DNA from 2 places in the Variovorax sp. 10N420 genome. Region 1 is predicted to be linked to the other one. Evidence: riboswitches for the same ligand, from Rfam matches in the RefSeq annotation. Region 1 holds a riboswitch; the other holds the start of a gene.
What was found. Region 1 has a riboswitch for glycine ahead of AC1DEK_RS10320 (FAD-dependent oxidoreductase). Riboswitches for the same ligand answer to the same signal wherever they lie in the genome.

Region 1 (5,483 bases):
GCGCCGCAGGCGTGGGCCCAGGTGGGTGTACCGGGGGCCGTATTGAGGAAAAGATTGGGTACTCGCGTCTTGCCGATCATCGGCAGGCGGTTTCTGCTTACCGCGTGCATCGCCGTGTCGAGCGATGCCTCATCGGTTTTCGCCATTCCGGGAAACAGAATGTCGATGCGGCCCAGCATTGCTCGGAAGCGGTCCGAATCGGGCTCGCTCTCTTCGTCATCGCGTACACGCACCGTGGAGGAGACCCGGAGATACACACCGTTTGCGCTTTCGAGCCGTCTGATGCGCAGCTTGCCCTGGCGATCGTGCAGTGCGATGTGCGGTGCACGCGCCGCGTCCTTGACCGGCACCGTCGCGATGTACTCACGCACGAAGTTCAGCGGCATGGCGATACCGAGCTCTTCAGCATGCGGGACGCTCGATGCGCCCAAGGCGAGCACATAGGATTGCGCGCGCAGGGCTACCGGTTGTCCTTGCGCATCGAGCAGGTCCACGTGACTGATCCGGCCATCGCGGATTTTCAGCGAAACGACCGTGTGCTTCATCATGAATCGCACGCCGGCCGCGCGGCACAGGAAGACGATGCTGGCTGCGAACTGGGCTGGATCGCGTGCCGGGTCTTCGGGCGAGAACGTTGCTCCGGCGAGCGCGGCGCCAACGGCATGCAGTGCGGGCTCGAAGGCCATCGCTTCCTCGGGCGAGAGCAGGCGCTCCTCGCAGCCGAGTTCGGACCAATGGGGTGCCCGCGCCACGCGCGCTCGAAAAGCTTCGGCGTCGGTAAAGAACTTCATCAGCCCGTTCGAGCGCGGCCGCTGAGGCATGCCAGCCTCGTCATGAAGCGCCCGTGCGGTGTTGCGGCTGTAGGCTGCCAGGCGCACCAGTTGATCGAGCGGATCGCGTTGAGGCGGCGCACCGATGGCGCGGTCGAGCAGTTCGGAGAGGCGGCGACGCACTTTCCCCCAGAGCCGGGGCCCATTGCCTTTGCTTCGCCGGGCACCGGCCGAAGCCGCACCGCCGCCGTGCAAGGCGATGGCGGGCTCGCCGGGCTCGGCCCTGCCCCGGGCTTTGGCGGCGGGGGTCGCGTGGCGGTCGACGACGATCACCTCGTGACCGAGCTGCTGAAGGTAATAGGCCGTCGTAACGCCGAGCAAACCAGCGCCGAGCACAACCACGCGCATGTCCGAATCCTTTTGGGATGGCATGAACGGCGGGCGTTGGTGCTTACTGTGTCAGCGCCGAAGACCCGTGTTCAGACTGCCGCTCCCCCTGTCTCCTTTACCTGAGAGATTCATCCGATGCGGCATGCAGCGGACTTGCTCCTTCGGTGCACCACATGGCGTGGTGTCTCTCCAGTCGGCGATTGATCAATGTGGGGCAGTCACCGAACCGCGCTTGCGGTTCACCTGAGCGTTCATGGGAGTTTGCGCCGACGGTGGGACGAAAGGGTCCACTTTTCTGCGGGGCGCATCTTATCCAAGAAACCGGTTTCTGTGTGTTCATCCTTTGTTCACGCTCTTCGAAGGCGGGTGAACAGTTCGAACTCCCAATTGCGCATCCCCAAAAGCAATGTGTAGCCCTCGCGTTCCTTGGGCGGCAGCTTCTGGTCGGTCTGATGCTGTTGGGCAAAGTCCTGGGCCACACGCTGCAGACGGTCCAGAAAAGCAGGCGCAAGCGACTTGCTGATGGACCCATGCACCAGCAGCAAGCCTTCGGCGGGGCCGTCGAAGCCGCCCCGGTAGTAGTCGAGCACAACGTTCTCGCGAAAGAAATCCATCACCGGACCGTGGGGACGCCAGCGGAAGGTCTTGGCGAGTTTCAGGCGATAGCGATTCAGGGGCCGCAGTTCGATGATTCCGATGCGGTCGAGTTGCGCGAGATAGCCGATGCATTCGGCTTCGCTGATGCGGTAGGCCGCGACGATCTGCTCGAGGGTCCACTGGCTCAGCACGCAGATGGCGAGCAGCAGCAGCTTCTTGTCCTTCACTACGGCCTTTTCCTGTTCGAGCGTCAATTCCTTCAGCAAGGGTTGAGCGTCCGCGACACGGCGGGCGAGTTCCGCGAAGTCGATCTTGAGAGCCCGGCAAATCGCATCGACTCGCGTGAGCGGCATATCGCCCTTGGCGAGCATCCGCTTCACGCTTGATTCCGCCATGTCCAGCGACCTGGCGAGGTCCGCATACGTCATGTGGGCGCTTTTGAGTTCGTTCTTGAGGGCGACGACCAGATCGACGGTGGTGCTCATGGGTGGCGACAGAAGGGCGAGTGTTGATGTTGATATCGGAACCGGTACTGCCGGGCGATACCGCCGGTGGTGAAAAAGTGCTCCGTATCGATTCTCGATGCCTCCGAAGGGGCCGGCAACCTAGATTGCGCCGATCGAACTTTTCACCGGAGTCCGTCATGCCGCTGTCGTCCTTGGATGTCCTGAGCAATCTGCCATTGGCCCTGATTGGCATCTGGGGCTTGCGTTGGCTCCATTGGCTCGATCGGGCGCACGAAGACGCCCTCGACGCCGCGCCGCTGCCCCAGGCGGCCACTCGCCTTCCTGTGAACGCGCTGGATTGTGCGTGGATGTTCTTCGCGGGGCTGATCTTCACCGCGGCGGCGTCCGCCTTCTATCACGTGCAGCCTGATGCGACGCGGCTCGCGGCGGACCGAGCAGGGATGGCCATCGCGTTGTCGGGTCTCGTCGGCCTTGCGGTTTGCGAGCGGGTGAGCGAGCGCGCCGGATGGCCCGCCGCCTGGCTCACGATGAGCGGCGCCCTGGTGGCGGCGGCCGTCCAATACAGGGCGGGCAATGCCTTGCCCTGGACGCTGGTGCAGTTTGGTGGAATGGCACTGATTTTGGTCCTCTCGCTCGCAAGATCATCGCCTGGCGCCATCGATCTGAAGCTGGGGTGGGTGGTCTTCTTCTATGTCTTGGCCAAGCTGTTCGAGCTGTCGGACGCGTCCATTTACGAGGCCACCCGGCAATTGATCTCGGGCCACGGCCTCAAGCACTTCATGGCTGCATTGGCGGCGCTCCCGGTGTTGCACGCATTGCAGGCGATGGGCCGTCAGACGCTGCGGCACAATCCGGGCGCCGCTGCCGTAACGGCTTGAGGAACTTGCCAACCAGGCTTTGCGAATGACCACAACCGCCAACGCATCATCGTCCCCCACGCCTGATCCGCATGCGCATGCCAACCAGTTCGCGCTTCTGGGTCAGCGGCGCTTTGCGCCATTCTTCTGGACGCAATTCGCTGGAGCGGCCAACGACAACCTCTTCAAGTTTGCTTTCACGGTCATGGTGACCTACCAGCTACAGCTCAGCTGGATGCCCCCCGCCATGGCGGGGCTCGCGATCGGAGCGCTGTTCATCCTGCCTTTCCTGCTCTTCTCGGCGACTTCCGGGCAACTCACCGACAAGTTCGACAAGACGAAGATGATCCGCTTCGTCAAAAACCTCGAGATCGCGATCATGCTGATCGCCGCGTGGGGCTTCATGCGGGCCGATGCGGCTGTGCTGCTCGGTTGCGTCTTCCTGATGGGACTGCATTCCACCTTGTTCGGGCCCGTGAAGTTTGCCTATCTCCCGCAGGTGCTGGACGCGCGCGAGCTCACTGGCGGCAATGGCATGGTCGAGATGGGCACTTTCGTTGCCATCCTGCTGGGGCAGGTCGCCGGGGGTCTTCTGATCGCGGTGCCGCATATCGGCCACACGTCGGTGGCACTGGCATGCGTGCTGCTCGCGCTGGCGGGGCGAGGCGTTGCGCAGGCGATCCCGCAAGCGCCCGCCACCGATCCGGAGCTTCGGATCAACTGGAACCCGGTGAGCGAGACGTGGCGCAATCTCAAGCTGGCCCATGGGAACATCGTTGTTTTCCGCTCGCTGCTTGGCATCTCGTGGATGTGGTTCTTCGGCGCGATCTTCCTTAGCCAGTTTCCGAGCTTTGCCAAGGAGGTGCTCCACGGAGACGAGCAGGTGGCCTCGCTGCTGCTGGTGGTTTTCTCGGTCGGCATCGGCATCGGATCGCTGCTATGCGAGACGCTGAGCCGGCGCCAGGTCGAGATCGGCCTGGTGCCGTTGGGTGCGATCGGGATGAGCGTATTCGCAATCGACCTGTACTTCGCGTCGCGCGCGCTGCCCGCGCTTGGAGAACTGGGATTGGGCGGCTTTATTCGGGAGAAGGCCCACTGGCGCGTGATGGCCGACCTCGGTCTGCTGTCGCTGTTTGCCGGGCTCTACAGCGTGCCGATGTATGCGCTGATCCAGTTGCGCAGCCAGCCCACGCACCGGGCGCGCATCATCGCGGCCAACAATATTCTCAACGCGCTGTTCATGATTGCCAGTTCAATCATTGCGGGCGCGCTTTTGAAGTCTGGTTTTACGATTCCACAGATCTTTCTCTTCACGGGAATTGCCAATGCGGTGGTCGCGTTCTACATCTTCATGCTCATGCCCGAATACCTGCTGCGCTTCGTCGCCTGGGTGCTGTCCCGCTTCGTCTACCGGTTCGACGTGAAAGGGGACGAACATATTCCGGGCGATGGAGCGGCGGTCCTCGTTTGCAATCACGTAAGCTTTATCGATGCGGTGCTGCTCATGGCGGCGAGCCCGCGTCCCATTCGCTTCATCATGGATCACCGCATATTCCGCGTACCCGTGCTGGGCTGGCTGTTCAGGCTGGCCAAGGCCATTCCGATTGCGCCGCAGAAGGAAGATCCCGCCGCCTACGAAGACGCTTTCGCGCAGGCCGTGCAGGTGCTGCGGGAGGGCGACCTCCTCGCCATCTTTCCCGAAGGCGCGATCACTCGCGACGGGCAGCTCCAGCCGTTCAAGGGCGGCGTGATGAAAATCCTCGAGGCCGCGCGCGCCGAAGGCATCGACGTTCCGGTGGTTCCCATGGCTCTGACGAATTTGTGGGGCTCGTACTTCAGCCGGGTCGAAGTGCGAGACGGAGAAAACGTCGCGATGGTGCGACCCTTCCGGCGAGGCCTGTTCAGTCGGGTGGGCCTCAATGTCGGCGACGCGCTGCGCCATGCCGAGGTGCAGCCCGACATCCTGCAGCGGCGCGTGAGCGGGCTTCTTAGCGCATGAATTTCGACTGATGTCCTTGCCTTTTCCCCAATGGTTTTGGGTCGCTGTGACCTGGTTCGGTGACAGTGGCTTTCTGCTGCCGGTCGCGCTGTGGATCGCGGTGTGGCTCGGCATTCGCGAAGCGACGCGCCCATCGGCGTGGCGCTGGGTACTTTTGTTCGGGCTCGGGTGCTGCGTGATCGCCGTGTCGAAAATCGCGTTCCTGGGCTGGGGCATCGGCATCGCCTTGATCAACTTCACCGGCTTCAGCGGTCACACGGCTCTATCGGCGTGCGTATGGCCTGTGGCATGCTGGCTCGCTGCCTCTCAGCAGTCGCATCGTGTCCGCGTTTCCGCCGCGTCGTTCGGATTGATGTTTGCGGTGTTCATCGGTGCGTCCAGGCTGGCGCTGTACGCGCATTCG
Region 2 (5,483 bases), on a different contig from region 1:
CTCGGCGACCTCGCTGCCCACCCTGAGCTGAAACTCGGCCTGTCGAACGAATTCCTCGGACGCGCCGACGGCTGGCAAGGGCTGGCCGCTCGCTATGGCTTCACGCAGACGCCGACCGGGCTCGACCACGGACTGGCCTACGACGCGATCGCCGCGAAGCAGATCGACGTGACCGACATCTACACGACCGACGCCAAGATCGATCATCTCGGCCTGCGCGTGCTCGAAGACGACCGCCATTACTTTCCGCGCTACGACGCCGTGGTGCTCTACCGCCTCGACGTGCCAACGCGCTGGCCGCAGGCGTGGGCGGCGATGCAGAAGCTGGAAGGCCGGGTGGACGAGCACGCGATGATCGAGATGAATGCGCGTGCCGAATTGCAGGGCGTGGGCTTCGATGTCATTGCGCGCGACTTCCTCGCGCAAAGCAAGATCGTCGCCCAGCCGGCCAACGCCAACACGACCCAGGCAGCCGGCGCCGCGCGCCCGAAGGATGCCGCGGCGCGCGGTTTCCTCGCCAAGCTCTTCGGCCCGGACCTCGGCCGGCTCACGCGCCAGCACCTGCTGCTGGTCGCGGTTTCGGTGGGGCTGGGCATCCTGATCGCGGTGCCATTGGGCATCCTCGTGTTTCCACACCTTCGAACGCGTGCGCTCGTGCTCGGGCTCACGGGGCTGCTGCAGACGATTCCTTCGCTTGCGCTGCTGGCGATATTGATCTCCGCAGTGGGCGCGATCGGCCTCGTTCCGGCGCTGATCGCGCTCACGCTTTATTCGCTGTTGCCGATCATGCGAAACACAGTCACGGGCTTGGCCGAGGTTTCGGCAGGGCTGCGCGAGGCCGGCACCGCCTTGGGAATGACCGCCGGGCAGACGCTGCAAGTGGTGCAATTGCCGCTCGCACTGCCCACGATCCTTGCGGGCGTGCGGACGGCGACGACCATCGCCATCGGCACCGCCACGATCGCGGCCTTCATTGGCGCCGGAGGTTTCGGCGAGCGCATCGTGACGGGGCTGGCGCTCAACGATCGCGAACTGCTGCTGGCTGGCGCAGTGCCGGCCGCAGTGCTGGCATTGCTCAGCGAGGCATTGTTCGAATCGATCGAATACTTGATGCGCCGCAGAGGCTGAAGGCGCGGCGGAACAAGCCTTGCCCGGCTGGGCGATCGCACTGAAATCGCCGTTGAACGAGCTTTCGATCCCTTACACTGGCGCAGTCAGGAGAGAGCCCCGCTGCGCCGGGGCCGCCGAAGGCGCAGGTCCCACCAAAACACGGGCCCGAACGCTCAGGCAAAAGGACTGGCGAAGCGCCCCGCATCAGGGCGTTTCCTTGCTGGAGAGAGGCGACCCGTCGCACGACGGCCTCGCCCACCGAAGGAGCAAGCCCCGATCGTGGGGTGAATCTCTCAGGTAAAGCGGACAGCAGGGGTGGCCCATGGCTTCGGTCATGGATCTGGACTGCCCCTTTTGGAGAGAGCCTTGGCCTCCGCATCGACCGACCTTCTGAAGACTCCGCTTCATGACCTGCACGTCGAACTCGGCGCACGCATGGTGCCCTTCGCGGGCTACTCGATGCCCGTGCAGTATCCGGCCGGCCTCATGGCCGAACACAAGCACACGCGCGATGCCGCGGGTTTGTTCGACATTTCCCACATGGGCCAGTTGCGGCTTTCAGGCCCCGAGGCCGCGGCCGCGTTCGAGACCCTGATGCCAGTCGACGTCATCGGTCTCGCACCTGGAAAGCAGCGCTACGGGCTGCTGCTGAATGAAGACGGCGGCATCCTCGACGACCTGATGTTCTTCAACGAGGGCCACAACTCGCTGTTCGTGATCGTCAACGGCGCCTGCAAGCAGGCGGACATCGCGCATATCACCGTCAAAATCGGACACCGCTGCCAGGTTTCGCCGATGCCGGACCACGCGCTGCTCGCCCTTCAAGGACCGCAGGCTGCCGCAACACTGGCGTGGCTTTCACCGGGTATCGAACGGTTTGTCTTCATGACCGGCGGCGCAGCGCAAATCGGCGGCATCCCGACTTTCGTCACTCGCAGCGGCTATACCGGCGAGGACGGTTTCGAAATCTCCGTTGCCGCTGCGAACGCCGAGCGCCTGGCCCGGCTGCTGCTCGCCCAACCCGAGGTCAAGCCCATCGGCCTGGGAGCGCGCAACTCCCTGCGGCTGGAAGCCGGACTCTGCCTCTATGGCAACGACATCGACGAGACGACCACGCCGGTCGAAGCCTCGCTGGTGTGGGCCATGCAGAAGGTCCGGCGCACCGGCGGAGCCCGCGAAGGCGGATTTCCGGGTGCGGCCAAGGTGCTGGCACAGCTCACGGCTGCGGACGGGACGGCGGGCCACCTCGACCATCACACCCTCAAGCGCAAGCGCGTCGGCCTGGTCGCGATCGATCGAGTGCCAGTGCGCGACGGCACACTGCTCGAATCCTTCGAAGGCGTTGCGATCGGACAGGTGACCAGCGGATTGCTCGGCCCCACCGTCGACCGGCCGATCGCCATGGCGTACGTCGCTCTGGCCTATTCAGAGCCCGGCACGCGCATGCAGGCGATCGTCCGTGGCAAGCCGGTCCTGATGGAAGTGAGCACGATGCCTTTCATTCCCGCGCGCTATTTCCGCGGCTGAGGCCGATCCGCACGCGGCGCTCTTTTTTGCCTTTTTTCTTTGCTTTTTCCAGCCCACTTTCTCATCTCAAGGAGCTTCAGTTCATGACCACCAGGTACACCAAGGATCACGAGTGGGTTCGCCAGGAAGCCGACGCGGCGCTTGTCACGGTTGGCATCACGGTTCACGCGCAGGACGCGCTGGGCGACGTCGTTTTCGTCGACCTGCCCGAGGTCGGCAAGTCCTTCGCGCAAGGCGAAGTGGCGGGCGTGGTCGAGTCGGTCAAGGCTGCCGCGGACGTTTTCATGCCGGTCTCCGGCGAGATCACCGAAGTCAACGAAGCGCTGCGCGCCGACCCGTCGCTTGCCAACAGCGCTCCGATGGACGCTGGCTGGTTCTTCAAGGTGCGCGTCAGCGACGTGACACAGCTCGAAGCCCTGCTCGACGACACCGCGTACGAGAAATTCTCGGCGGAATAATGCGCACCCCCAGGCTTCGCGCACTGCGTGTCGCTCTCGCCCACCCCCTGCAAGGGAGCGACACCAGCAGCCTGGCAAAGCCAGTTCTGCGGTGTCCCTGACAACTTGCCGAAACCAGAACCTTCTCAAGCTACCCCATGTCGACACCCGTCCTGCCCCTTTTTCCTCCGCTCAGCGAGCTCGAGAATGCCGAGGAATTCATCGCGCGCCATATCGGAATCGAACCGGCCGACGAGACGCGAATGCTGTCGGCCATCGGATCGGCCACGCGGGCCGAACTGATCGACGGCATCGTGCCGCCCGCCATCCGGCGCGCGCGGCCGATGCGCCTGCCTGCCCCGGTCACGGAGGCTGAGGCGCTGGCCGAACTCAAGGCGATCGCCGCGAAGAACAAGGTGGCGAAAAGCTTCATCGGGCAAGGCTACTACGGCACCCATACGCCGGGCGTCATCCTGCGCAACGTGCTGGAGAACCCCGCCTGGTACACCGCCTACACGCCCTACCAGGCCGAGATCTCGCAGGGCCGGATGGAGGCGCTCGTCAATTTCCAGACCATGGTGTGCGACCTCACAGGCATGGCCATTGCCAATGCTTCGATGCTCGACGAGGCGACCGCCGCGGCAGAGGCGATGACGCTTGCCCGCCGCAGCGTCAAGAGCAAGAGCAACGTGTTCCTGGTGTCCGGCGACTGTCATCCGCAGACCATCGAAGTCATCAAGACACGTGCTGCGCCTCTCGGCATCGAAGTCCGCGTCAGCACCGTGTCCGAGACGCTGCCGCACCTGATGGCGAGCTGTGAATTCTTCGGCGTGCTGGCGCAATACCCGGCCACCACCGGCCACGTGCACGACCTGCGGCCACTCGCCGGGCATGCGCACCAGTTCGATGCCGCCTTCTGTGTGGCGGCGGACTTGCTCGCGCTCGCACTGCTCACGCCGCCGGGCGAATGGGACGCCGACATCGTCTGCGGCACCACGCAGCGCTTCGGCATGCCGATGGGCAACGGCGGTCCTCACGCGGCCTACCTGGCATGCCGCGACGAATTCAAGCGCTCGCTGCCCGGGCGCCTCGTCGGCGTCAGCGTCGACACGCATGGCGAGCCGGCCTACCGCCTCGCCCTGCAGACCCGCGAGCAGCACATCCGGCGCGAGAAAGCCACCTCGAACATTTGCACCGCGCAGGTGCTGCCGGCGGTGATCGCCAGCATGTACGCGGTCTATCACGGGCCGGAGGGCATTCGCCGCATCGCGCAGCGCGTGTCGTCGCTCACCTCGATCCTCGCGCAGGGGCTCGAACAGATGGGCCGTGAGCTGGTGAACGCAACGGCGTTCGACACGCTCACCGTCAAGACAGGCGAAGACACCGCGAAAGTCGTCGAACGCGCGGACGCCGCCAGCGTCAACCTCGGTCTGCGCGTGCAAAACCACGTCGGCATTTCGCTGGACGAGACCACGACGCGCGCGGACATCGAGACGCTCTGGGCGCTGTTCGTGCCCGCCGGAACGCCGCTGCCGCGTTTCGACGAACTCGCCGGCCGGATCGCATCGCGCATCCCCGACGACTTGCGCCGCGCGAGCGCTTTTCTCACGCATCCGGTATTCAACACGCACAAGAGCGAAACCGCGATGCTGCGCTACATCCGCAGCCTGGCCGACAAGGATCTCGCGCTCGATCGCAGCATGATCCCGCTCGGAAGCTGCACGATGAAGCTCAATGCGACCAGCGAGATGATCCCGATCACCTGGCCTGAATTCGCGAACATCCATCCTTTCGCGCCGGCGGAGCAGTTGCAGGGCTACGCGCAGCTCGACAAGCAATTGCGCGCATGGCTGTGCGAAGCCACCGGCTACGCCGGCATCAGCCTTCAACCCAACGCCGGATCACAAGGCGAATACGCAGGGCTGCTTGCGATCAAGGCTTTTCATGAAGCAAGGGGCGAGAGCCATCGCGACGTGTGCCTCATTCCGTTTTCCGCGCATGGCACCAATCCGGCCAGTGCGCACATGGCGGGGATGAAGGTGGTGGTCACGGCCTGCGATGCCGAAGGCAATGTCGACATCGACGATCTCAAGCGCGCATGCGGCACCCACGGCGACAAACTGGCCGCCGTGATGATCACCTACCCCAGCACCCACGGCGTGTTCGAGACGCGCGTGAAAGAGCTGTGCGAGATCGTCCATGCGCACGGCGGTCGCGTATACGTGGACGGCGCCAACATGAATGCGCTCGTGGGCGTCGCTGCGCCAGGCGAATTCGGCGGCGACGTGAGCCACCTGAACCTGCATAAGACCTTCTGCATCCCTCACGGCGGCGGCGGTCCGGGTGTCGGGCCGGTCTGCGTGGTCGAGGACCTTGTTCCGTATCTGCCCGGTCACGCGACAGGCGGCA

Region 2: another riboswitch for glycine. It lies ahead of gcvT (glycine cleavage system aminomethyltransferase GcvT); the one in region 1 lies ahead of AC1DEK_RS10320 (FAD-dependent oxidoreductase).

The regions. Positions count from the first base shown of each region.
Region 1 covers NZ_JBFTIJ010000003.1:469,282-474,764, reverse strand. The annotation lists gene AC1DEK_RS10320 (FAD-dependent oxidoreductase) at 1-1,178, opposite strand, end outside; glycine riboswitch at 1,257-1,363, opposite strand; gene AC1DEK_RS10315 (helix-turn-helix domain-containing protein) at 1,508-2,242, opposite strand; gene AC1DEK_RS10310 (hypothetical protein) at 2,401-3,102, shown strand; gene AC1DEK_RS10305 (MFS transporter) at 3,128-5,080, shown strand; gene AC1DEK_RS10300 (phosphatase PAP2 family protein) at 5,091-5,483, shown strand, end outside.
Region 2 covers NZ_JBFTIJ010000007.1:158,530-164,012, forward strand. The annotation lists gene AC1DEK_RS19495 (glycine betaine ABC transporter substrate-binding protein) at 1-1,128, shown strand, start outside; glycine riboswitch at 1,206-1,305, shown strand; glycine riboswitch at 1,321-1,430, shown strand; gene gcvT (glycine cleavage system aminomethyltransferase GcvT) at 1,477-2,637, shown strand; gene gcvH (glycine cleavage system protein GcvH) at 2,721-3,095, shown strand; gene gcvP (aminomethyl-transferring glycine dehydrogenase) at 3,233-5,483, shown strand, end outside.